Regions from separate parts of the Erwinia sorbitola genome, predicted to be linked through region 2. Evidence: predicted binding sites of a transcription regulator. Region 2 holds the regulator's gene; each other region holds the start of a gene.
The links. Region 2 encodes LexA, which represses DNA repair genes until DNA is damaged. Its sites were predicted from a motif close to TNCTGTATGTACATACAGNA; they were not measured.
Positions count from the first base shown of each region.

Region 1 (5,982 bases), 1.2 Mb from region 2:
ATCTGTATGGTAAATCTGCGCAAGCATACTTAGCCTGTCGCTGTTCAGCGTTTGATAAAAAGTAACTAACTGCTGTAATGCGACCTGCTGCGTCATACCCGATTCCTTAATGGCCGTGTGCGGTAATAGAGAATCCCTGCGCCTGCCAGTGGCTTATCTGTTCCTGCTGGCGTTTGGTGAACGCTTTGCCGGTATAAACGAAAATATGCTGGCCGGGGAACAGCTCCGGTCGCGGAGAATCCAGCGGTTCAGCAAGCACATCAATACGCCACCCCTGCTGGGAAAGCCGCCAGGCTTCCAGCCATAACCGCGTGCGGTCAGTCAGGCCCCAGCCGATCAGCAATGCATCTTTTCCGGCCTTCTTGCGTGAACCGGTTAAACAGAAGGCGATGTAATCAATTAAAGCACCATCTAATAAACTACACATAGCCCGGGCAGTATTTTGATCCAGACCCAGCCGCTGGCGAATAGGAACGAAAACATGGTCTATCAGCATCTCTGCCGGGTTTTCCTTGCCGATAGTGGCGATTTTTGTGCGCAATTTTGACGGGCGTACCAGGCGAAGCACCGCCAGCATCTCTTCCTGGAGTGCAAACCATCCATCATCAATATTAACGTTTTCGCCTTCGATCAGGGCCTTGACCTTACCAACCGGCACGCCGCTCTCAATCCAGCGTTTAATCTCTTCGATGCGCTCAATATCGTCTTCGTCAAACAGACGATGGCCACCTTCAGTGCGCTGTGGCTTAAGCAGACCATAACGACGCTGCCAGGCGCGCAGCGTGACCGGGTTGATGCCGCAGCGTTCTGCGACGTCGCCGATGCTGTACAGTGCCATGAATTACCTCTTACTGACTGTCAGACCTGTTATCAGCCTAACCAATAATAACAGGTTGTACAAAGTATTATTTATTGTACAAGTTGAAAAGACCAAAATTAAACGATATATCTCATATAAGAGATTTATTCCCTAATATGAGAATATCAAATGCAACAGACTCCAACGGAACAACGGCTTGCACAACGACTGGCCGATCTGCGCTTAGAAAAAGGCTGGTCGCTGGAGACTCTTGCCGAGCTTACCGGGATTAGCCGCGCTTCGCTATCCCGCATTGAGCGTGCTGAGACAAGTCCTACCGCCTCTCTGCTGAACCGCTTGTGCAGTGCTTACGGACTGACGATGTCACGGCTGTTAAGTGAAGTTGAACAGGGAGCTGTACAACTTTTGCGACCTGCGCAGCAAAGCGTCTGGCGCGACGTTGAAAATGGCTATGAGCGCCGCTCACTATCACCGCCTGCGCAGGCATTTCATGCCGAGTTAGTCGAGGCGCGCCTGGACGGCGGTGCGCGTATTGAGTACGACATTCCACCGCTGGCAGGGCTTGAGCAACATATCTGGATTCTTGATGGCGTACTGGAGTTCCATATGGATGATCGCTCCTGGCGGCTGGAGCAGGGAGACTGCCTGCGCTTTCATCTCTTCGGTCGTACCTGTTTCCATGCCCCTGAAGCTGCCGGGGTGCACTACGCGCTGGTGGTGGCCCGCCCATGACTCATATCACCTATCAATGGCTGGAAGCCGGACAGACACAACAGGAAATCCCGGCACTGTATGAGGTGCTGGATAGCTGCGTAGCGCAGGGAGCAAGTATCGGCTTTATCAGCCGCGATCGGCAGCAAATGACTCATTTCTGGCAGGATGTGGTTCTCAACCTCGCCTGTGGGGATAAACAGCTGCTGGTGGCGCGCAGGGAAGGGCGTATTGTCGGCACCATCATGCTGGCCCTGGCGATGCCTGCAAACGGGAAGCACCGGGCCGAAGTGATCAAACTGCTGGTTCACCCGGATGCGCGCCGCAGCGGGATTGCCCGCGAGCTGATGCAGCAGGCGGAAGCCCGTGCTCGTCAGCTGGGGCGCAGCCTGCTGGTACTGGACACCCGCAGCGGTGATGTTGCTGAATCTCTCTATCTCTCACTTGGCTGGCAGGTCGCCGGACAGATCCCACACTATGCCCGTTCGACCGCAGGGGTGATGGACGCCACAACGGTAATGTATAAGGAGATTGAGCAGCCTTAGCCTGCTTAAATTGCGAGCGGCCTCTGGAGATTAGCGTTTGCAGGCTGACGTCGCCGCCATACTGTGTAAAAATACAGCCTTGTTTAGCTGGAAGTGATGGTCATGGCGTTAACTGCTGCGTTAAAAACGCAAATTGCCGGGTGGTATAAAGCCCTGCAACAGGAAGTTCCCGATTTTATTCCGCGTGCGCCGCAACGGCAGATGATTGCCGAGGTAGCGAAGACGCTGGCGGGGGACGATGGTCGTCATCTGGCAATTGAGGCTCCCACCGGTGTGGGAAAAACCCTCTCCTACCTGATCCCCGGCATTGCCGTCAGCCGTGCCGAGGAAAAGCCGCTGGTGGTGAGTACCGCTAACGTGGCGCTACAGGATCAGATTTTCAGCAAAGATCTGCCGCTGCTGAAGAAAATCATTCCCGAGCTGAAGTTTACCGCAGCGTTTGGTCGCGGACGTTACGTGTGCCCGCGAAACCTCTCTGCGCTGGCAACAGATGAAGAAAATCAGGGCGACCTGTTGTTGTTCCTTGATGACGATATGACCGCCAGCAAAGATGAGCGTGCAATCTGTACCGAGCTGGAGAAATCCCTTAAACGCTACCAGTGGGATGGCCTGCGCGACCACTGCGCGGAAAATATTGAAGACTCGCTCTGGCAGCGCCTCAGTACGGATAAAGCCAACTGCCTGGGCAGTAACTGCCACTGGTTCCGTGAATGTCCGTTTTATGTGGCGCGGCGTGAAATTGAAAATGCGGATGTGGTGGTGGCGAACCACGCGCTGGTGATGGCCGCGCTGGAAACAGAATCGGTGCTGCCTCCGCCAAAAAACCTGCTGCTGGTGCTGGATGAAGGTCATCATCTGCCGGATGTCGCGCGTGATGCGCTGGAGATGAGCGGTGAGATCACCCCCGGCTGGACGGTGCTACAGCTTGACCTGTTTTGTCGCCTCGTGGAGCAGTGCCTGGCGCAGTTTCAGCCGAAACGCCCGCCGTCCCTCAGTCATCCGGATAAACTCAAGGCGCACTGTGAAGAGGTGCGCGAACAGCTACAGATGCTGTCGCAGATCCTCGGCCTCTATCTGCCGCCGGAAGGTCAGGAGGGGGAGTTCCGCTTCGAGATGGGGCTGCTGCCTGAAGAGATCCTGACCATCTGCGCCCGGTTGTTTAAACTCAGCGATGCGCTGCGGGGTCTGGCCGAAGGGATGATGAACGACCTCAGCGAGAAGAGCGGCCAGTTTGACGTGGTACGTCTGCATCGCACGCTGATCCAGATGAACCGTGCGCTGGGCTGGTTCGAAGCCAGCAGCAAGCTGTGGCGACTGGCGGCGATGGAGCAGGCTTCCGGAGCGCCGGTATCGAAATGGGTGACGCGGGAAATTCGCGATGGCAGCGCGCATTTGATGTTTCATTGCGCCGGGATACGCGTCAGTGAACAGCTGGAAAAGCTGCTGTGGCGTAAAATTCCCCATGTGGTGGTGACCTCTGCCACGCTGCGATCTCTTAACAGTTTTCAGCGATTGCAGGAGATGTCCGGCCTGAGCGAAAAGGCGGGCGATCGTTTTGTCGCCCTCGACTCACCCTTCAATCATGTCACCCAGGGCCAGCTGATTATTCCGCAGATGAAGTATGAACCGATGCTGGCAAACGAGGTGCTGCATCTTGCGGAGATGGCGCACTTCTTCCGTCATCAGATTAAGCTCGCTGCCCATAAAGGCATTCTGGTGCTGTTCGCCAGCGCCCGGGCCATGCATCAGTTTCTGGCCTATCTGCCCGAGCTGCGGCTGATGATGCTGGTGCAGGGGGATAAGCCGCGCCCGGCGCTGGTGGCACTGCATCGTAAACGCGTAGAGCAGGGGGAAACCAGCGTTCTGGTCGGGCTGCAATCCTTCGCCGAGGGGCTGGATTTGAAAGGCGATCTGCTTTCACAGGTGCATATTCATAAAATCGCCTTCCCCCCGATAGACAGTCCGGTTATTTTGACTGAGGGAGAGTGGCTGAAAAGCCTGAAGCGCTATCCGTTTGAAGTGCAAAGCCTGCCCAGCGCTTCGTTTAACCTTATTCAGCAGGTGGGGCGGTTAATCCGCAGCCATGACTGCTATGGCGAAATTGTAATTTATGATCGGCGGCTAATCAGTAAAAGCTATGGTGCACGTCTGTTGGGCGCGCTGCCGGTATTCCCGATAGCGCAACCACCGATGCCGGAAGGCGAGCTGCCGAAAGCTGTCACTCCGGCGGTGAAAAAGAAACCCACATTCCGCCGTCGCCGTTAATCCGTCTTACTGAGTAAAGAGCATAAGCATGGAATTTAAAAAAATTATTAAAGAGATCGGACGTGGTAAGAATCATGCCCGCGATATCGATATGGAAACCGCTCGCGAGCTTTATCGCCGCATGCTGAACGGTGAAGTGCCGGATCTTGAACTTGGAGGGATTTTGATTGCCCTGCGCATTAAAGGAGAGGGCGAGGAGGAGATGCTGGGTTTCTACCAGGCGATGCAGGAGCAGATGCTGCGCCTGACGCCACCTGCGCAGCGCCCAATGCCGGTGGTCATTCCCAGCTATAACGGCGCACGTCGTCAGGGAAATCTTACCCCGCTGCTGGCACTGCTGCTGTCGCGTCTTGGCTTCCCGGTGGTGGTTCATGGCGTGAGCGACGATCCTACCCGTGTCACCAGTGAGCAGGTGTTTGCGGCGCTGGATATTGCTGCGGTAACCACACCTGAACAAGCACAGGCAAAACTGGATGCGGGTGAACTGGTATTTATCACCGTAGGTACTCTGTGCCAGCCGATGGAGCAGCAGCTTGCTCTGCGCTGGCGTATGGGCGTACGCAATAGTGCGCATACTCTTGCTAAACTGGCAACGCCGTTTGCCGAAGATGCAGCGCTGCGCCTCGCCAGCGTATCTCATCCGGAATATATTCCGCGCGTAGCAACGTTTTTCAGCGCCATTGGCGGCCGTGGTCTGCTTCTGAATGGTACCGAAGGGGAAGTGTACGCTAATCCACAGCGTTGCCCTTCGATCACACAGATAGCCGGGGAAGAGACGCTGATGCTGCTCTCGCGCCAGGAAGAGATCGCGCCGGGAGACGATTGTCTGCCTGCTGCCAAAGATGCAGCCACTACCGCCGCATGGATCCGCCGTTGTCTCGATCGTGAAGTGCCGGTACCGCAGTCGCTGCGCCTGCAAATCGCCTGCTGTTATCTGGCAACCGGACGGGCAATTGATTTGGATGGTGCGTTAGCACAGATCGATTCCGCAGGATATTGATACCCGCGCAGGCCTCGGGGCGGAATGTCCGCCCCCGGTGTGTATCTACTGCGGAGTGGAATGTGCGGAACTAGCGGGGCAATAACTGCCCGACCAGCGCCGTCCACAGAGCAATACCCGGACCGATTAATGCATCGTTAAAATCATAACGCGCATTGTGCAATGGCGCAGAAGGTGTGGTGCCATCGGCTCCCAGCCAGAAATAGGCACCCGGACAGGCTTCCAGCATACAGGCGAAATCCTCCGAGGCCATTGACGGGCTGAGGTTCCAGTGAACCTGCTCTGCGGGAAGCAGCGTTAGCGCACAGTCGCGCACCTTTGCGGCTTCCTGCGGATGGTTGGCGGTAACCGGATAGTCGGTCTGATAAATAATGCTGCCTTCAATCCCCAGCGGACGGGTGAAGGTGGTAACAAATTCGTCGATCATCTGGCGAACCCGCACGCGGACATCCGCCTGAAGGCAGCGCAGCGTGCCGCGCAGCGTTACCGTTTCCGGGATCACGTTAACCGCTTCGCCACCGTTAATCTGAGTGATGCTGACTACCGCTGATGCCAGCGGTGAAAGACGACGGGCCGGTATCGTTTGCAGAGCCAGAATCAGCTGGGCGGCGGCAACAATGGGATCTGCACCGTTTTCGGGC
Region 1 covers NZ_CP046509.1:3,131,423-3,137,404, reverse strand. Annotated here, with positions in the region: gene GN242_RS14075 (nuclear transport factor 2 family protein) at 1-96, opposite strand, end outside; gene GN242_RS14070 (MerR family transcriptional regulator) at 107-838, opposite strand; gene GN242_RS14065 (helix-turn-helix domain-containing protein) at 989-1,552, shown strand; gene GN242_RS14060 (GNAT family N-acetyltransferase) at 1,549-2,076, shown strand; gene dinG (ATP-dependent DNA helicase DinG) at 2,179-4,341, shown strand; gene ybiB (DNA-binding protein YbiB) at 4,370-5,341, shown strand; gene GN242_RS14045 (M20 aminoacylase family protein) at 5,412-5,982, opposite strand, start outside.
Region 1: the regulator LexA is predicted to act here: its motif matches at 2,136-2,155, upstream of dinG (ATP-dependent DNA helicase DinG).

Region 2 (5,982 bases):
AGGCTTCCCCGGAGCAGGCCTCAACCGCATAAGCAAAGCCATCCAGTGCATAGGCCGTAAAGGTGAGAAACATCAGCAGTACAGCGTTTACTGCTACCACATCATTGCCCAGTCGCGCACCGAAGATGGTCAGCGATGCAAAACAGATTTGCAGCAGTAGTGAGCGCAGCATGATATCGCGGTTTAAACGCAGCAGTCGTCCCACGTCACCGCGCCAGGCTGCCAGCATCAGCCGCAGCGTCAGACCGCGCAGTACCATGACCCGCCACACCAGCAACAGGCCAACGATCAGGCTGATGTATTCAGCAATTGCAGTGGCCGCCGCCGCGCCCTGCACACCCCACTTCAGACCGATAACGAACCACAGGTCGAGCAGAATATTTACCAGGTTGCCCACCACCAGCAGTATCACCGGAGCACGGGCGTACTGCACTCCGAGCAACCAGCCCAGCAGCACAAGGTTAGCCAGCGTTGCCGGAGCACTAAGCCAGCGCACCTGCATAAACAGGGCTGCCTGGTGCAGCACTTCGTCACTGCCGCCGGTCAGGCCCAGTGCGAGGTGAGTTATCGGGGTTTTAAACAAAATAAACACTATTCCGGCCAGCAAGGCCAACAGTAGCGGCTGCATCAGAGCGCGTGCCAGTGCAGATTTATCCCCGGCACCGAATGCCTGCGCCGTCAGCCCGGTTGTACTCATGCGTAAAAACAGCAGCAGCATAAACAGGAAGCTGGTTACAGTTGTTCCAATCGCCACGCCGCCAAGGTACGTGGGACTGTCGAGATGACCGATAACGGCAGTATCCACCAGGCCAAGGAGTGGCACGGTGATATTTGAAAGGATCATTGGCAGCGCCAGCCGCCATAGGCTTTTATCTGCGGGGGTAAGCAGTTTCATCAGAATCCATCAGAGTCGAGCTGATTAGAGATGATATACGCGCCGCAGAAGCAGCGCGCAGGATTTAGCGAGGAGTGACGATTAAATCCAGTTGCCGTTGCGAATAACGCCAACCGCAAGACCTTCAATGGTCAGGGTTTGCTGACGCAGATCGACCACGATAGGTTTGAAATCCGGGTTTTCCGGCAGAAGTTGCACCGTATTTCCCTGCCTTTTCAGGCGTTTTACCGTGACTTCATCGTCAATGCGGGCCACCACGACCTGCCCATTACGCACATCTTCCGTTTTGTGTACTGCCAGCAGATCACCATCCATAATACCGATGTCTTTCATTGACATACCGCTGACACGCAGCAGGAAATCGGCACCGGGTTTAAACAGGTCAGGATCAACCTTATAGTGGCCTTCGATATGTTGTTCTGCCAGCAGAGGCTCACCAGCGGCTACCCGACCAATCAGCGGAAGACCTTCTTCTTCTTCCATCATCAGGCGGATACCGCGAGAGGCACCTGAAACGATCTCAATCACGCCTTTACGCGCCAAGGCTTTCAGATGCTCTTCAGCAGCATTCGGGGAACGGAAACCGAGCTGCGCGGCGATCTCTGCACGAGTCGGTGGCATACCGGTTTGATTAATGTGGTCGCGAATCAGATCATAGACCTGCTGCTGCCTTGCCGTAAGTGCTTTCATCCCGCCCCCTGGTTGTTTATACAGTCGACTGTGAGTATATACAGGTATTTAGACATTTAAAACCTAAACTTGGGCGAAAGGCTGTTTGTAGTGAATTTTAGAAAACTCATCGCAAATATGGCACTAAGAGCATGATCCAGACGAAGATTGCCAGCAATATAGTTAACAGCACGGCAGCAGAGCCCATATCTTTCGCTCGACCTGAAAGCGGATGAAGTTCGCTGCCAATGCGGTCAACCACCGCTTCAATGGCGCTGTTGATAATTTCGACGACAATCACCATTACCACTGAGCCAATCAATAGCACCCGGGTGATGGCATCAACATCCAGCCAGCAGGCGACGATAACCGCCACTATTGCCGCGATGGCTTCCTGGCGAAATGCCGCTTCATGCTGCCAGGCAGCAAGGATGCCTTTCCAAGAATATCCGGCCGCTTTTATGATTCGTGTCAGTCCGGTGACATTATTTGCCATAATCAGGGAACCCTTTGAGAAGTTTAACGTCAATGAGTGGAACTACAGGTTTTTTAACACCACAGATTCTGTTAGCGCTTTCTGGTATGCTTGCGGCGCTTTGCTAACAAGAGGCTTCATGTTGTCTATGTCAGGTTGGCGTAATCTATATTATAACTTATTGAATCTTCCAGTTAAATTACTGGTAAAGAGTAAAGCAATCCCGGCTGAACCGGTTGCCGAACTCGGGCTCGATACTTCGCGCCCTATTATGTATGTGCTGCCTTATGATTCAAAGGCCGATCTCCTTGCTCTGCGTGAGCAGTGTCGCAAACAAGAACTGCCCGATCCGCTGGAACCACTGGAGATCGACGGTACGGTGTTGCCACGCCATGTGTTTATTCATGATGGCCCGCGCGTGTTCCCGTATTTTGTTCCGAATCTCGAATCGGTCAAGCTGTTCCATGAGTATCTCGACCTGCACCGCAATCATCCTGACCTGGATGTGCAGATGGTGCCGGTATCAGTGATGTTTGGTCGCGCACCTGGCCGTGAGGTACAGGGTGACAATCAACCGCATCTGCGCATGCTAAACGGCATCCAGAAGTTCTTTGCCGTCATCTGGCTGGGCCGCGATAGCTTTGTTCGCTTCTCGCCAATGGTGTCGCTGCGCCATATGGCCACCGAGCACGGTACGGACAAGATCATTGCTCAAAAGCTGGCACGCGTGGCACGTATGCACTTTGCCCGCCAGCGTCTTGCCGCTGTTGGCCCGCGTCTGCCGGTTCGCCAGGATCTGTTTAATAAGCTGTTAAAGTCCAAGGCGATTGCTAAAGCCGTGGAGGACGAAGCGCGCAGTAAAAAAATCTCCCATGAAAAAGCACAGCAGAATGCCGTTGAGCTGATGGAAGAGATTGCCGCCGACTTCTCCTACGAAGCGATTCGTCTGACTGACCGCATCATGGGCTGGACGTGGAGCAAGCTGTACCAGGGGATTAACGTCAACGGCGGTGAGCGCGTGCGCCAGCTGGCACAGGACGGTCATGAGATTGTCTATGTTCCCTGCCATCGCAGCCATATGGACTACCTGTTGCTCTCCTATGTCCTCTATCACCAGGGCCTTGTACCGCCGCATATTGCTGCCGGTATCAACCTGAATTTCTGGCCAGCCGGCCCGATCTTCCGTCGCCTGGGCGCCTTCTTTATTCGTCGTACCTTCAAGGGCAATAAGCTCTACTCCACTGTGTTCCGTGAATACCTGGGTGAACTGTTCACTCGTGGTTATTCCGTTGAGTACTTTGTGGAAGGAGGACGTTCACGTACCGGTCGCCTGCTGGATCCAAAAACCGGTACGCTGTCGATGACCATTCAGGCCATGCTGCGCGGCGGTAACCGCCCTATCACTCTGGTACCTATCTATATTGGTTACGAGCACGTGATGGAAGTGGGCACTTACGCCAAAGAGCTGCGTGGTGCGACCAAAGAGAAAGAGGGCTTTATGTCGATGGTGCGCGGGCTACGTAAGCTGCGAAACCTCGGCCAGGGCTATGTGAACTTTGGTGAACCGCTGCCGCTGGTCGCTTATCTGAATCAGCAGGTGCCTGAGTGGCGTGAGGCTATCGATCCGATTGAAGCACAGCGTCCCGCATGGTTAACCCCGGCGGTGAACGATATTGCGCAGAAAGTGATGGTTCGCATTAACAACGCAGGGGCGGCAAATGCCATGAACCTGTGTGTCACTGCGCTGCTGGCTTCTCGTCAGCGCTCTATGACCCGTGAACAGCTGACCGAGCAGCTCGACTGCTACGTACAGCTGCTGCGTAACGTGCCGTACTCGCCTGATTCCACCGTGCCGGATATGACTCCGGAAGCACTGCTGGAACATGCGCTCAGTATGAATAAGTTCGAGCTGGAGCAGGATAATATCGGCGAGATCGTGGTACTGCCGCGCGAGCAGGCGGTGCTGATGACTTACTACCGTAACAACATCCACCATATGCTGGTGATGCCGTCGCTGATTGCCGCCATTGTGATGCAACACCGTGAGCTGACCCGCGCTGAACTGCTGCGTCAGGTTACGGTGATCTATCCGATGCTGAAGAGCGAGCTGTTCCTGCGCTGGAGCACGGATGAGCTTGGGCTGGTGCTGGACTCACTGGTGGCGGAAATGGCACGTCAGGGGCTGCTGATTGCCGATGATAATACGCTGCGTCTGAGTGCTGCTCGTTTCCGCACTCTGCAACTGCTGGCTGCTGGCGTACGCGAAACGCTGCAACGCTACTCCATCACCTTCTCTATCCTCAGCGCTAAACCAACCATTAACCGTGGAACGCTGGAAAAAGAGAGCCGTACGATGGCACAGCGCCTGTCGGTGCTGCACGGTATTAATGCACCCGAGTTCTTCGATAAAGCCGTATTTACCTCGCTGGTGCTGACACTGCGTGATGAAGGCTTTATCAGTGATTCTGGTGATGCGCAGGTTGAACATACACAGCAGGTTTATCAGCTGCTGGCAGATCTGATTACTCAGGAAGTGAGAATGACGATTGAGAGTGCTGTCGAGCAAGAGTGATGGCACTCCCTGATGGGCCCTAACGCAGGTCTGTCGCGTTGTAGATAAAAAGGGTCGGCTAAATTAAATAGCCGACCCTTTTTTATTGTCAGATACCGAACGCTACGCCCACGAAAAGCACCAATCCTACCCAGTTGTTATTCAGAAACGCCTGGAAGCAGCGCTCACGTTCACGCCCGGCGATCAGCTTCTGCTGGTAAACAAAGAATACGCCCGCGATTAACACCGACCAGTAGAAAATACCGCTGAGATGAAGCTGCCAGCCTACCAGCGCCATCAGACCCAGCGTCGCCAGCTGCAACAGGCCAACGATCAGCTTATCGAAACGGCCAAACAAAATAGCAGTAGATTTGACGCCGATCTTCAGATCATCATCGCGGTCAACCATCGCATACAGAGTGTCGTACGCCACCGTCCAGCAGATATTCGCCAGGAACAACAGCCAGCAGGTTAGCGGCACGCTTTCGCTAACGGCAGCCCAGCCCATCGGTATCGCCCAGCCAAAAGCGGCTCCCAGCACCACCTGCGGCAGATGTGTGTAGCGCTTCATAAACGGATAGAGCCAGGCCAGACCCAGACCACCCAGCGACAGCCAGATAGTCATGCTGTTCATAGTCAGCACCAGCGCAAAGGATGTCAGCACCAGCCCGGCAAACAGCAGTTTTGCTTCGCGCGTGCTCACCGCCCCGCTGGGCAGCGGGCGTTCGCGAGTACGCTTCACAAAACCATCGATTTTCCGATCGGCAAAATCATTAACCACGCAGCCTGCGGCACGCATAAAAAAGACGCCCAGCACAAACACCAGCAGTACGTTTAGCGGCGGCACTTTCATCCCGGCCAGCCAGAGCGCCCACAATGTCGGCCATAGCAGAAGCAGTGAACCAATTGGTTTATCAATACGCATCAGACGGCTGTAGGCCGAAAGCTTACTCATTTGCAGACTTCTCTCCACGCTACACCCCACCTTTTTCTGCCACACTCGCGTAGAGCGGGGAAGCGGGTAAAAACAGTTCGGTCAGTAATAACGGTTTGCCCGACAGACGCAGACGTGAGCGCCGCCCCCAGAGTTCTGCGCTGTGGCCGACATCAATAAAGTCACGCGTCAGAGTGGAGGTGGCAAACAGATAGCGCCCAAGCGGCATTGTTCCCAGCTGTTGCAGCTTCTGTTCCGGGCCATTCAGGGTTGATTCAGGCACCAGTGTTCGTGCCACCAGCCAGGGAACTCCATCGCCGCACAGTTCAATTTCCCGCAGCCAGTAGCGCGATTCGACCGGCAAAAGAGCGATGTCATCTGCCGCTTCCTGAGCGCTGATAAAGCCTTCACGCAGCAGGTTAACCGTCACCAGCTGACAGTGACGCTCAAAGCGACGG
Region 2 covers NZ_CP046509.1:4,308,398-4,314,379, forward strand. Annotated here, with positions in the region: gene dinF (MATE family efflux transporter DinF) at 1-895, opposite strand, end outside; gene lexA (transcriptional repressor LexA) at 977-1,585, opposite strand; gene GN242_RS19550 (diacylglycerol kinase) at 1,692-2,060, opposite strand; gene plsB (glycerol-3-phosphate 1-O-acyltransferase PlsB) at 2,188-4,611, shown strand; gene ubiA (4-hydroxybenzoate octaprenyltransferase) at 4,700-5,563, opposite strand; gene ubiC (chorismate lyase) at 5,565-5,982, opposite strand, start outside.

Region 3 (5,982 bases), 630 kb from region 2:
CATCTGTTTTAGCTTTACCGGGCTGGTGCAGCGCGGTGGCGGAACAGGTCCGCATAAAGATGGCTGGGGCATTACCTTTTATGAAGGGAAAGGCTGCCGTACATTTAAAGATCCGCAACCCAGCTTTCAATCACCCATTGCCCGGCTGGTTCAGGAATATCCGATTAAATCCTGTTCGGTGGTGGCGCATATCCGCCAGGCGAACCGTGGTGAAGTATCACTGGAAAACACCCATCCCTTTACCCGCGAACTGTGGGGACGCAACTGGACATACGCGCATAACGGACAGCTAAAAGGTTACAAAAACCTTGATACCGGCCCGTACCGTCCGGTGGGTGAAACCGACAGCGAACTGGCCTTCTGCTGGCTGCTGCATAAGTTGACCACGCGCTACCCGCGTACGCCGGGTAACTGGCCGGCAGTGTTCCGTTATATTGCTGAGTTGGCGGCAGAAATGCGGGAGAAGGGCGTATTTAATATGCTGCTTTCGGATGGACGTTATCTGATGGCGTTCTGCTCAACCAATCTATTCTGGATCACCCGACGTGCGCCGTTTGGCAAAGCCAAGCTGCTGGATCAGGATGTGGAAATTGATTTTCAGAAGCAGACCACGCCAAATGACGTGGTCACAGTGGTTGCCACTCAGCCGCTGACGGCGAATGAAACCTGGCACAAGATTGAGCCAGGTGAATGGGCGTTATTTTGTCTGGGTGAGCGCCAGAGCTGATTCCGGTGCGCCTGAGTTGCCCGCAATCGGGCGGCTCAACACGTACTTGCCGTCGCTGACATTCACTGACGGTGGCTGTCTGGTCTGGACAAACTGCGTATAACCCGGCTGTAGCTGCTTCCAGAAATTAATATAGGTGGAGTAGCGGTGACGCTGCATATTGCTTTCCGTCATGCGGAACGGATAAATGCTGACCTCAACGCGCGGCTGGCCGTTACGCAGCGCCGCTTCCACATAGTGATAAATTTCGTCCATATAGGCATCGGTCATGGCGTAACAGCCAATTGACACGCAGTTGCCGTGGATCATCAGATATTTACCCTGATAACCTTGCTGACGGTCATACTCGTTCGGGAAGCCGACATTAATCGCACGATAAAAGCGACTGTCGGGTTTCAGCTGGGAAATACCTACGCTGTAAAAACCTTCCGGGCTTTTAAAATCACCCTGAACACGCTTAGGCCCCAGTCCACCAGAAAAATTACAGATGCGGTAACTGTTAAGCAGGCGGAATTCATTGCCGATCTTGCCGTATAACTCCAGCGTGCGCTCTTCTTTGAAGATTTGCAGGTACACGGGAGTGCCAATTAATTGTTTCTTTAACTCTTTGCTTACCGGCGCCAGTGGGGTTACCGAATCCGGTACGCTGGCAAAGACAACGGTTGGCAGAAAAATCATCGCAAACAGCAGTGCGATTTTGCCCATTCTTGTTCCCTTGAAATGTAGGGTTGAAAGCAACGCCGGACGGCGTCGGTACTGACAATATCGGACGAATCCGCTATCGCTGCGTCACCTTAGCACTGTCTATTTTTTTATCAAGACAGCGGAGAATAAAAAAACTTAAATTGTGCATCTTTTGGCGCGTATTGAACTCTGATAATTAGACTGTATACTTATCCAGTACTGTCGGAGGGGCTATGCGTAAAATCATTCACGTTGATATGGACTGCTTTTTCGCCGCAGTAGAAATGCGCGATAATCCCAGCCTGCGCGATATTCCCATCGCTATTGGCGGCAGCGAAAAACAGCGCGGTGTCATCAGCACAGCCAACTATCCGGCACGAAAATTTGGCGTACACAGCGCAATGTCAACGGCGATGGCGTTAAAGCTCTGCCCGCATCTGACGGTGATTCGCGGCCGCTATGAGGCCTATAAAGAAGCCAGCGTCCATATTCGTGACATCTTCTCCCGCTATACCTCTCTGATTGAACCTCTGTCGCTGGATGAAGCCTACCTCGATGTCACCGACAGCCTGCACTGCCACGGTTCCGCCACGCTTATCGCCCGTGAAATACGTGACACCATCCAGCGTGAACTCAACCTTACTGCCTCGGCTGGCGTTGCACCGATTAAGTTTTTGGCAAAAATCGCCTCCGATATCAATAAGCCCAACGGCCAGTTTGTGATCACCCCCCATGAGATGTCGGATTTTCTGACAGCTCTGCCGCTGGCGAAAATCCCCGGCGTGGGAAAAGTGACGGCGCGTAAGCTGGAAGAGCTGGGGTTGACCACCTGCGCCGATGTGCAAAAAACCGATCTTGCTACGTTGTTAAAGCGTTTTGGCAAGTTTGGCCGTGTGCTGTGGGAGCGATGTAACGGTATTGACGACCGTGCAGTGATCACCTCAAGGGAGCGTAAATCTCTCGGCGTTGAGCGTACGCTGTCGGAGGATATTCATCAGTGGGATGACTGTCTGGAGATTATCGATCTGTTGTACGACGAGCTGGAACGGCGGCTGGATAAAATCAAACCGGATCGTCAGATCGCCCGTCAGGGAGTGAAGCTGAAATTTCATGACTTCCAGCAGACCACGCAGGAGCATGTCTGGCAGATGCTGAATAAAGCCGATTTAATCGAAATTGCGCGCAAAAGCTGGGATGAGCGACGGGCAGGGCGCGGCGTAAGGCTGGTGGGGCTGCATGTGACGCTGCTCGATCCGCAAATTGAGCGCCAGCTGCTGCTGGGATTATAACCAGCCACGGCCTGAATACCGTAGGGGCGAGGCATGCCTCATCCGCGCAACGCAGGCAAAATTGTTACAGCGATCCGAATACCGTAGGGGCGAGGCACGCCTCGTCCGCGCAACGCAGGCAAAATTGTTACAGCGATCTGAATTCCGTAGGGGCGAGGCACGCCTCGTCCGCGCAACGCAGGCAAAAATTGTTACAGCGATCTGAATACCGTAGGGGCGAGGCATACCTCGTCCGCAAAACGCAGGCAAAATTGTTACAGCGATCTGAATTCCGTAGGGGCGAGGCACGCCTCGCCCGTTTAACCCACGGATTAATTACTTAACCGGAATCGCCTTCAGCAGCGCAGTCAGCAGCTGCCAGTACAGGCCAACGCTGGCAATATGCACCTGCTCATCCGGCGAGTGTGGCCCGGTAATGGTTGGCCCAATCGACACCATATCCATCTGCGGGTACGGCTCTTTAAACAGACCGCACTCCAGACCTGCGTGAATAACCTGAATGTTCGGGGTTTTATCGAACAGTTTTTCATAGGTTTCACGCACCAGCGCCATAACGGGTGAATTGGCATCCGGCTGCCAGCCAGGGTAGCTGCCTTTAGCGAGGGTTTTTGCCCCGGCCAGCTGACCAAGGGCAGTCAGCATTTCCACCACGTACTCTTTACCGCTGTCGATCAGTGAACGAATCAGGCAGTTAATTTTTGCTTCATTACCTTCAAACGACACCACGCCCACGTTCAGCGAGGTTTCAACTACGCCTTTCATCACGTCTGAATTACGGATCACACCGTTCGGAGTGCTGTTCAGCAGGGCGATAAATGTGTCACGGCTGGTGGCGCTCAGAGCCTGCTCTGCATGAGCCAGCTCTTCCACCACTACGGCGATATTCTTCTCTTTCAGGCTCAGTTCATTTTGCAGCGTCAGCAGATAGCTTGCCGCCAGTGATTTGAGTTTGTCGAGATGGGCCGGTGCAACCGCCAGCGTGGCAAAAGCTTCACGCGGGATAGCATTACGCAGCGTACCGCCGCTGAAATCGACCAGACGCAGATCCAGATCTTGCGCATGAGCGAACAGGAAGCGCGCCAGCAGCTTGTTGGCATTGCCCAGACCGACATGAATATCACAGCCGGAATGGCCGCCTTTCAGGCCCTTCAGGGTCAGCTTCACCGTCTGATAACCAGCCGGAATCGCTTCACGGGTCAGTGCCAGGGTGCTGGTAAAGTCGATACCGCCCGCACAACCCATATAGATCTCACCTTCTTCTTCAGAATCGGTGTTGATCAAAATATCTGCCTGTAACCAGCCCGCCTGCAAACCAAAGGCCCCGGCCATACCGGTCTCTTCGGTCATGGTCAGCAGCACTTCCAGCGGCCCGTGCTCCAGGCTGTTGTCAGCCAGCACCGCCAGCGCAGAGGCCATACCAATACCGTTATCCGCGCCCAGCGTGGTACCGCGGGCTTTCACCCATTCGCCATCAATCCATGGCTGAATCGGGTCTTTGGTAAAGTCATGAACGGTATCGTTGTTTTTCTGCGGCACCATATCAAGGTGTGCTTGCAGGGCCACAGGTTTACGGTTTTCATAACCCTTAGTTGCCGGTTTACGGATCAGGATGTTACCCACCTGGTCGCGCTCATTCCACAAACCCTGCTCTGTCGCCCAGGCGGTCACATGGGCTGCCAGCTGTTCTTCATGATATGAAGGGTGGGGAATGGAGCAGATTTTGGCAAAAATATCCCACAGTGGCTGCGGGGATAGTTGAGACAATTCAGACACGATAACTCTCCTGTGTCAGCACCGCCTTTCTGCCGCACAGGCAGGAGGCATGCATTGATATCGGTTGGAAAATTCCCGCCAGCGAATCCGGCGCGATGGCAAAAGAATATCATCGTTTCCTGACTCATGCTCACGCTGCCCCAGGAAAAAAGGGGCTACAGGGCGTTGCGGGCTGGTTTTTAGCGCCTCAGATCACTATAATTTCGCGCAACCGCTCCCATTGCACAATTTTTAAGCCAATTTTACTGGCCGGGATTCTTTTAATGAGTGAAAAATACATCGTCACCTGGGACATGCTACAAATCCATGCCCGTAAACTGGCCGAGCGTTTGCTGCCGGCTGAACAGTGGAAAGGCATTATTGCCGTCAGCCGTGGTGGCCTGGTTCCTGCCGCCTTACTGGCCCGCGAGCTCTGTATCCGCCATGTCGATACCGTTTGCATCTCCAGCTACGACCACGATAATCAACGTGAAATGACCGTGCTGAAACGTGCAGAAGGCGACGGCGAAGGGTTTATCGTTATTGATGACCTGGTCGATACCGGCGGTACCGCGCAGGCGATTCGTGATATGTATCCGAAGGCGCATTTTGTGACGATTTTCGCCAAACCGGCCGGTCGCCCGCTGGTAGACGATTACATAATCGATATCCCGCAGAACACCTGGATCGAACAGCCATGGGACATGGGCATTGCCTATATTCCACCGCTGGTAAAAAGCTGATTCAGCGCCCCTGACTTTCAGGTTTCCAGCCATAATCTACGCCCTTTAAGGTGTTTAGATCAATTCGTGCCCGAATCTGTCGGGCGCGTCTGTTTTTACCCTTCGCCTGAACCCCTCCGCTGCGATAGACTCTATGCCTGTTCGTACTTTGGAGGATCTCCCTGTTATGTCGCCGAAAAATCTCAGCGAAGAACTCTTCAAGCCGCGTTTTAAACACCCGGAAACCTCAACCCTTGTGCGACGTCTGTCCCACCATCGCCCGATGAGCATCCAGTCTGCTCTGGATGGTGAGACTCATGCTGGCTGGTATCGTATGATCAACCGCCTGCTGTGGACGTGGCGCGGCCTGACACCGCAGGAAGTGAGCGAAGTGCTGGCGCGCATTGCCATCAGTACCGTTGAGCACACCGACGATAAGCTGCTGGATACCGTAATTGGCTATCGTGGCGGTAACTGGATCTATGAATGGTCCAAACAGGCGGCGATCTGGCAGCAGAAGGCCAGCGAATGCAGCGACGATCACGAAGCGGGTCAGTGCTGGCTGCATGCGGCAAACCTCTACAGCGTAGCGGGCTATCCACATCTGAAAGAGGATGAGCTGGCAGAGCAGGCGCAGCTGTTTGCCATCCGCGCCTATGAGGAGGCGACTCATCGCCTGCCCGGGGAGTTGAAATCCCTGGAATTTGCCATCCCAGGCGGCAGCCCGGTCACCGGCTTTCTGCATATGCCGCCGGAGGTTAAAGCTCCGTATCCAACGGTGCTGGTGTGCGGCAGCCTTGATGCGCTG
Region 3 covers NZ_CP046509.1:3,674,301-3,680,282, reverse strand. Annotated here, with positions in the region: gene GN242_RS16745 (class II glutamine amidotransferase) at 1-727, shown strand, start outside; gene dpaA (peptidoglycan meso-diaminopimelic acid protein amidase) at 698-1,432, opposite strand; gene dinB (DNA polymerase IV) at 1,645-2,700, shown strand; gene pepD (beta-Ala-His dipeptidase) at 3,016-4,473, opposite strand; gene gpt (xanthine phosphoribosyltransferase) at 4,737-5,195, shown strand; gene frsA (esterase FrsA) at 5,362-5,982, shown strand, end outside.
Region 3: the regulator LexA is predicted to act here: its motif matches at 1,611-1,630, upstream of dinB (DNA polymerase IV).

Region 4 (5,982 bases), 1.3 Mb from region 2:
CGCGAACTTCAAAATTGCTGCGATTGCTCTGTGGCCAGTTGGTCGCCGCGTTGTTTCTGTCGAGGTCGCGCAGGCGGCTCGCGAAGCGAACGCACGTGCACGTTTTCGCTAAGTCACAGCAATGAATAAAAACATGATCGGCAATCTGCGACGCTACGCGTTCAACAGTACCTGGTTGTATAACATCCGCATTACCCTGGCGCTGGCAGGCACCACTGCTGTGCCATGGTGGCTGCATCAAATCACCTGGACCATCCCGCTGACGCTGGGTGTCGTTGCAGCTGCGCTAACAGACCTGGACGATCGTCTGGCCGGACGATTGCGTAATTTGTTAATCACACTGGTCTGCTTTTGTATTGCTTCAGTGTCAGTGGAATTACTTTTCCCTCACCCCTGGCTGTTTATAGTCGGGCTGGCGATATCCAGTTGGGGATTTATTTTGCTCGGAGCGTTGGGCCCGCGCTACGCTACGATCGCCTTCGGTGCACTACTGATCGCAATCTATACCATGTTGGGCATTAATTTATTTCCGCAGTGGTATTTACAACCTGCCCTGCTGTTGCTGGGGGCGGTGTGGTACAACCTGCTGACGTTATCCGGGCATCTGCTGTTCCCTATACGTCCTTTGCAGGAAAATATATCTCGCTGCTTTGCGCAACTGGCACGCTACCTTGAAGCCAAAGCAAACCTGTTCGATCCTGATATTGAAGATGACGATCGCCAAACGCTGGTGGATGTGGCAATGGCCAACAGCCAGTTAGTTACCCTGCTTAACCAGGCAAAAGCCTCGATTCAGTCACGCCTGCGAGGAGATCGTGGTCAGCGCGGAACCCGCCGGACTCTGCACTACTATTTCGTTGCCCAGGATATCCATGAGCGCGCCAGCTCTTCGCACGTTGAGTATCACGCGTTGCGTAAAGCCTGGGGTTCCAGTGATATTTTGTTCCGTTTCCAGCGCCTGCTGTCGCTTCAGGCTCAGGCCTGTCAGCGACTCTCACGCTCAATTTTGCTGCGTGAACCCTACCAGCATAATGCACGCTTCGAGAAAGTTTTTGTTAATCTCAACGCTGCGCTGCATCGGCTTGCAGTCGAGCAGCCTGACAGTGCAGAGGTCAAGGCGATGACCTATCTGCTTAACAATTTGAAAGCGATCGATGCCCAACTCGCTACCATCGAATCAGAGCAGATCCTGGCTGAGGGCAGTACATACAACGATCAGACACTTTCCAGCGAAGGACTGAAAGGCTGGAGCGATGTTCGCCTGCGTTTGAGCCGCCATCTTAGCCCGGAGTCTGCGCTGTTCCGTCATGCGGTGCGCATGTCGCTGCTGTTGTGTGCAGGCTATGGCATTATCCAGATTACCGGCTTACAGCACGGCTACTGGATATTGCTAACCAGTCTGTTTGTCTGCCAGCCTAATTACAGTGCAACTCGCCGACGCCTGGCGCTACGTATTATTGGTACGCTGGCCGGTATAGTGCTTGGGCTGCCGCTCCTTTGGCTGGTTCCGTCTATTGAAGGCCAGCTGATGATGATTGTCGTCACCGGTGTCCTGTTCTTTGCGTTTCGCAATGTACAATATGCACATGCAACCATGTTTATCACCCTGCTGGTATTGCTGTGTTTCAACCTGCTGGGAGAAGGCTTTGAGGTTGCCCTGCCACGAATTGTTGATACGCTGATTGGCTGCGGTATTGCCTGGCTGGCAGTGACATTTATCTGGCCTGACTGGCGTTTCCGCCGACTTTCTGCCGTTGCTGAACGAACTCTGAATGCCAACTGCCGCTATCTGGATGCCATTTTGGTGCAATATCACCAGGGAAAAGATAACCGGCTGGATTATCGTATTGCCCGGCGCGATGCTCATAATGGCGATGCGGAGCTGGCATCCGTCGTTTCAAATATGTCGGTAGAAAATAAATCCGATCAGGCGCTTCGGGAAGCGGCTTTCCGGCTGCTATGCCTTAACCATTCGTTCCTGAGCTATATTTCTGCTCTCGGTGCACATCGCGAAAAGCTGGAAAGCGATGCCATGCTGCAACTAATGGATGACGCTGTCTGTTATGTCGATGATATCCTCCATATCGACATCGTCGATGAAGCGAAAGCACAGCGCATGATGGATAGCCTGGCGGAACGCATTCAGCACAGTAAAGCCAATGCCGAAACGAAAGAGCCACTGGTATTGCAACAGGTTGGCTTACTGGTGGCCCTATTGCCTGAAATTGCGCGCCTGAAAAAGCAGATTTCCCTGCATAGCTAATTCTGTTCACGTTTCTTTTTTCTCTCTTGCTGCTCGTTATATTCGAACCATACGCGCAGCTCCTCTTTCATCGCCTGCGGCAACGCAGCCTGATGACGCCCGATAATGGCACCCTGCAATGCATACAATACATTCAGCCCCAGATTCTTATTACAGGAACGCAACAACAACCAGCTTCGCTTTGCACCTTTCTGAATTAGCATCTCAATCGTCTGAATGCCCACCTGTCGCAATAACATTTCCATCCTGATTCCCATATTAGGCAAATCCTTAAGACGTCGGTTATTCTGGCGTTCTTCTTGCTGCTTTTTAGCTCCCTGTAAACAAAGCTGGGAGAGAGCCAACAGCTGTTCGTTGTCAGACCATAAAGCACCATCAACACGATAGTAATTGAGCTCCACCGGTACACCGCGTTTGGTGAGGCTTAAAGGTTCCATTTTGCGCTCCACAATATAGGGTTGGGCCTGCTCACAGGCACGAAGATAAAGCTCCCCTTCTGCAACCACCGCAAACACGGTTTTTTCCACCGCAAGGCAATAACCGCCAAATTGTGTACGGGATTGTACGTCACCTAGCTCGGCAAGCCGTTGCTTCGCTTCAGCGATTTTACGTTTAGAATTATCCATATTCTCACCCAAGTTTATTGATAAAATAGCCTACCAAACCTCAAAACAACGCAATAGAAAATAAGCAATACTCATTACAGGTTCAATGAATAATTGGCATTTCACCCATTTTCATTGTAATTTTGCGAGGCGTTACGAAAAAAACAATCAACTTTAAATAGACGCCAGCGATTTTCCCCCTTCAAAAAATATATCATCGATTAATAATGCCTTCGCGAAGTTAAATTGCAATGAGACACTACAGATGCGACCGTTATTCATAAACAACCTTTACCTCCGGATAAAAATAGCACCTATACAGCATTCGTTTTTTTTAGATGTCATTGTCAATGAGAGTGCCAGGTCTTAAGGGCGGATCATCCAGGAGAACCCTGCACGGAAGCAGGCCACGCGGGCCTTTTCCTCAATACTGATGCATTGTGGATAGCAGCGATTTATTTTTAATGTTTATTCAAAAACCTGAGAAAGAAGAAAATCTTTATGAATACTCTTTCCTTAAAACTCCAGGAAAGACCATCCTGCTACCATTATCAGATCCAGATCACAGGGAAGAGTTAATTAACTTGACGCGTTACAGCTGCTGACATGATACCTAATCACCATTCGAAAGCAGGCGTAAAAAGGGAGACGGAAATTGATAACCAACTATTATCCCATGAAATATTATCGATTTTAATTTTTTTCAGGAAGGTGCCCACTACATTATGGATATCACTTTATGGAACTTCTGACTCAGCGAGATAGCCTCAGCCTGTTTTGCCAGGTTCAGCCTGTGCGAGGAAGGAAGATTAAAGGTTGATCTTTGTTCATCATGGCTATACTGTATATCCATACAGTAACCAGATGAGCGAAGACATTATGCGTACTCATTCCCTGAAATCTCAATCTGTTAGTCGTACCTTGCACGCTGCTGCATCTGTGCCTTCCACAGCCCCGTGTGCCAGTGGCCAGATCAGCGAACTGATTTACAGTGAGAATCAACCCGGCATGACTCAATTGCTGCTACTGCCTTTATTGCAGCAACTGGGGACGCAGTCTCGCTGGCAACTATGGCTGACGCCACCACAGAAACTCAGTCGTGATTGGCTACAGCGCTCTGGGTTACCGCTGGATAAAGTGATGCAGTCTCCATCCTCTGGTGCCATCAACACCGTCGAGGCAATGATCAAGGCATTACAGACAGGGAACTATAGTGTGGTTTTAGGCTGGCTTGCAGAAGATATATCGGAAGTGGATCGTCGCCGTTTGCAAGAAGCTGCAAGTTCTGGCCAGGCTTTAGGGTTAATAATGCGTTCAGAAAATAGCATTTTTCCCTCAGGGAGACCTCTGAACGGTCTAAGAATTCACTCATCTTTGTATCATTAAGTAAAAATGAGAATTTTCTCAAATTTTTTCCCTGCCTGCCCTGTCTTAACCGTATGATTATGTTATGACGGGGCGTAGCAATGGTTTAGCGGAGATCTCTGACCTGTTTTTAAGCAAAGAATTCACCCTTAAATGTTAATAAATGTGTATGAAACGCTGTTTTTTTGCGTGCCGTCCTCACATCATACTTGTAAGTTTGCTGGTACGTTGTAGACTTTAGCTCGCCAGGGTGCTCAATAACCTCCTTTTGGAAGAGTCATAATCGAGCTTTTTAACCCGGCGAAGGATTAAACCAAAGAGCTACTTTAAAGCTCATTGCCTATTTGGATGATAACGAGGCGCAAAAATGAAAAAGACAGCTATCGCAATTGCAGTGGCACTGGCTGGCTTCGCTACCGTAGCGCAGGCCGCACCTAAAGATGACACCTGGTATACCGGTGCTAAACTGGGCTGGTCTCAGTACCATGACAAAGGTTACTACGGTAACGGTTACCAAGATAACGATGGTCCAACTCATGAAAGCCAGCTCGGTGCTGGTGCATTTGGTGGCTATCAGGCAAACCAGTACCTGGGCTTCGAGCTGGGTTATGACTGGTTAGGCCGCATGCCTAACAAAGGCAACAACGTCAACGGCGCTTTCAAAGCACAGGGCGTTCAGCTGGCAGCTAAATTAAGCTACCCAGTAGCTGACGATCTGGACGTTTACACCCGTCTGGGTGGTATGGTATGGCGTGCAGACTCTACCCAGCAGAATGCTAACGGTAACCGTATCAGCGACCATGATACTGGCGTTTCTCCGTTGGCTGCTGTTGGTGTTGAATACGCAGTGACCAAAAACTGGGCAACCCGTCTGGACTACCAGTGGGTTAACAACATCGGTGACGCAGGTACCGTTGGTGCGCGTCCTGATAACTCAATGCTGAGTGTTGGCGTTTCCTACCGTTTCGGTCAGGATGATGCAGTAGCACCAGTTGTTGCTCCAGCTCCAGCTCCAGCTCCAGTTGTTGAAACCAAGCGTTTCACCCTGAAGTCTGACGTTCTGTTTACCTTCAACAAAGCCACTCTGAAACCAGAAGGTCAGCAGGCTCTGGATCAGCTGTACTCCCAGCTGAGTAATCTGGATCCTAAAGATGGCTCTGTTGTAGTGCTGGGTTACACCGACCGTATCGGTTCCGAGCAGTATAACCAGAAACTGTCTGAAAAACGCGCTCAGTCTGTTGTAGACTACCTCGTTTCTAAAGGCATCCCTTCTAACAAGATCTCTGCACGTGGCGAGGGTAAATCTAACCCTGTTACCGGCAGCACCTGTGACAGCGTGAAAGGCCGTAATGCCCTGATCGACTGCCTGGCGCCAGACCGTCGCGTAGAAATCGAAGTTAAAGGCATCAAAGACGTTGTAACTCAGCCACAGGCTTAAGTTATCTCGTTAAAAAAAACCCCGCTCCGGCGGGGTTTTTTATTGGCAGACAATCTTCAAGTCAGAATAAATGAAAAAGGTTTATCGGTTTTATTCAGGCTTGCCCAGAATTGCTTTAAGATCCTGCTTCAACGATGACATCTGACTTGCGTACTGCTCTTTACGCTCTGCATCTTCAATCAACTGCACTATCGTTTCAGACAATGTGCTATTTCGGCGCTGGGCAAGACCCGCCAGACGCTGCCAGACCAAATATTCCAGGTCAATAGACTTCTTACGCGTATGCTGATGTTCAGCATTAAAATGACGTT
Region 4 covers NZ_CP046509.1:2,967,968-2,973,949, forward strand. Annotated here, with positions in the region: gene GN242_RS13375 (YccF domain-containing protein) at 1-112, shown strand, start outside; gene yccS (YccS family putative transporter) at 134-2,263, shown strand; gene GN242_RS13385 (TfoX/Sxy family DNA transformation protein) at 2,260-2,889, opposite strand; gene sulA (SOS-induced cell division inhibitor SulA) at 3,748-4,254, shown strand; gene ompA (porin OmpA) at 4,601-5,671, shown strand; gene matP (macrodomain Ter protein MatP) at 5,762-5,982, opposite strand, start outside.
Region 4: the regulator LexA is predicted to act here: its motif matches at 3,708-3,727, upstream of sulA (SOS-induced cell division inhibitor SulA).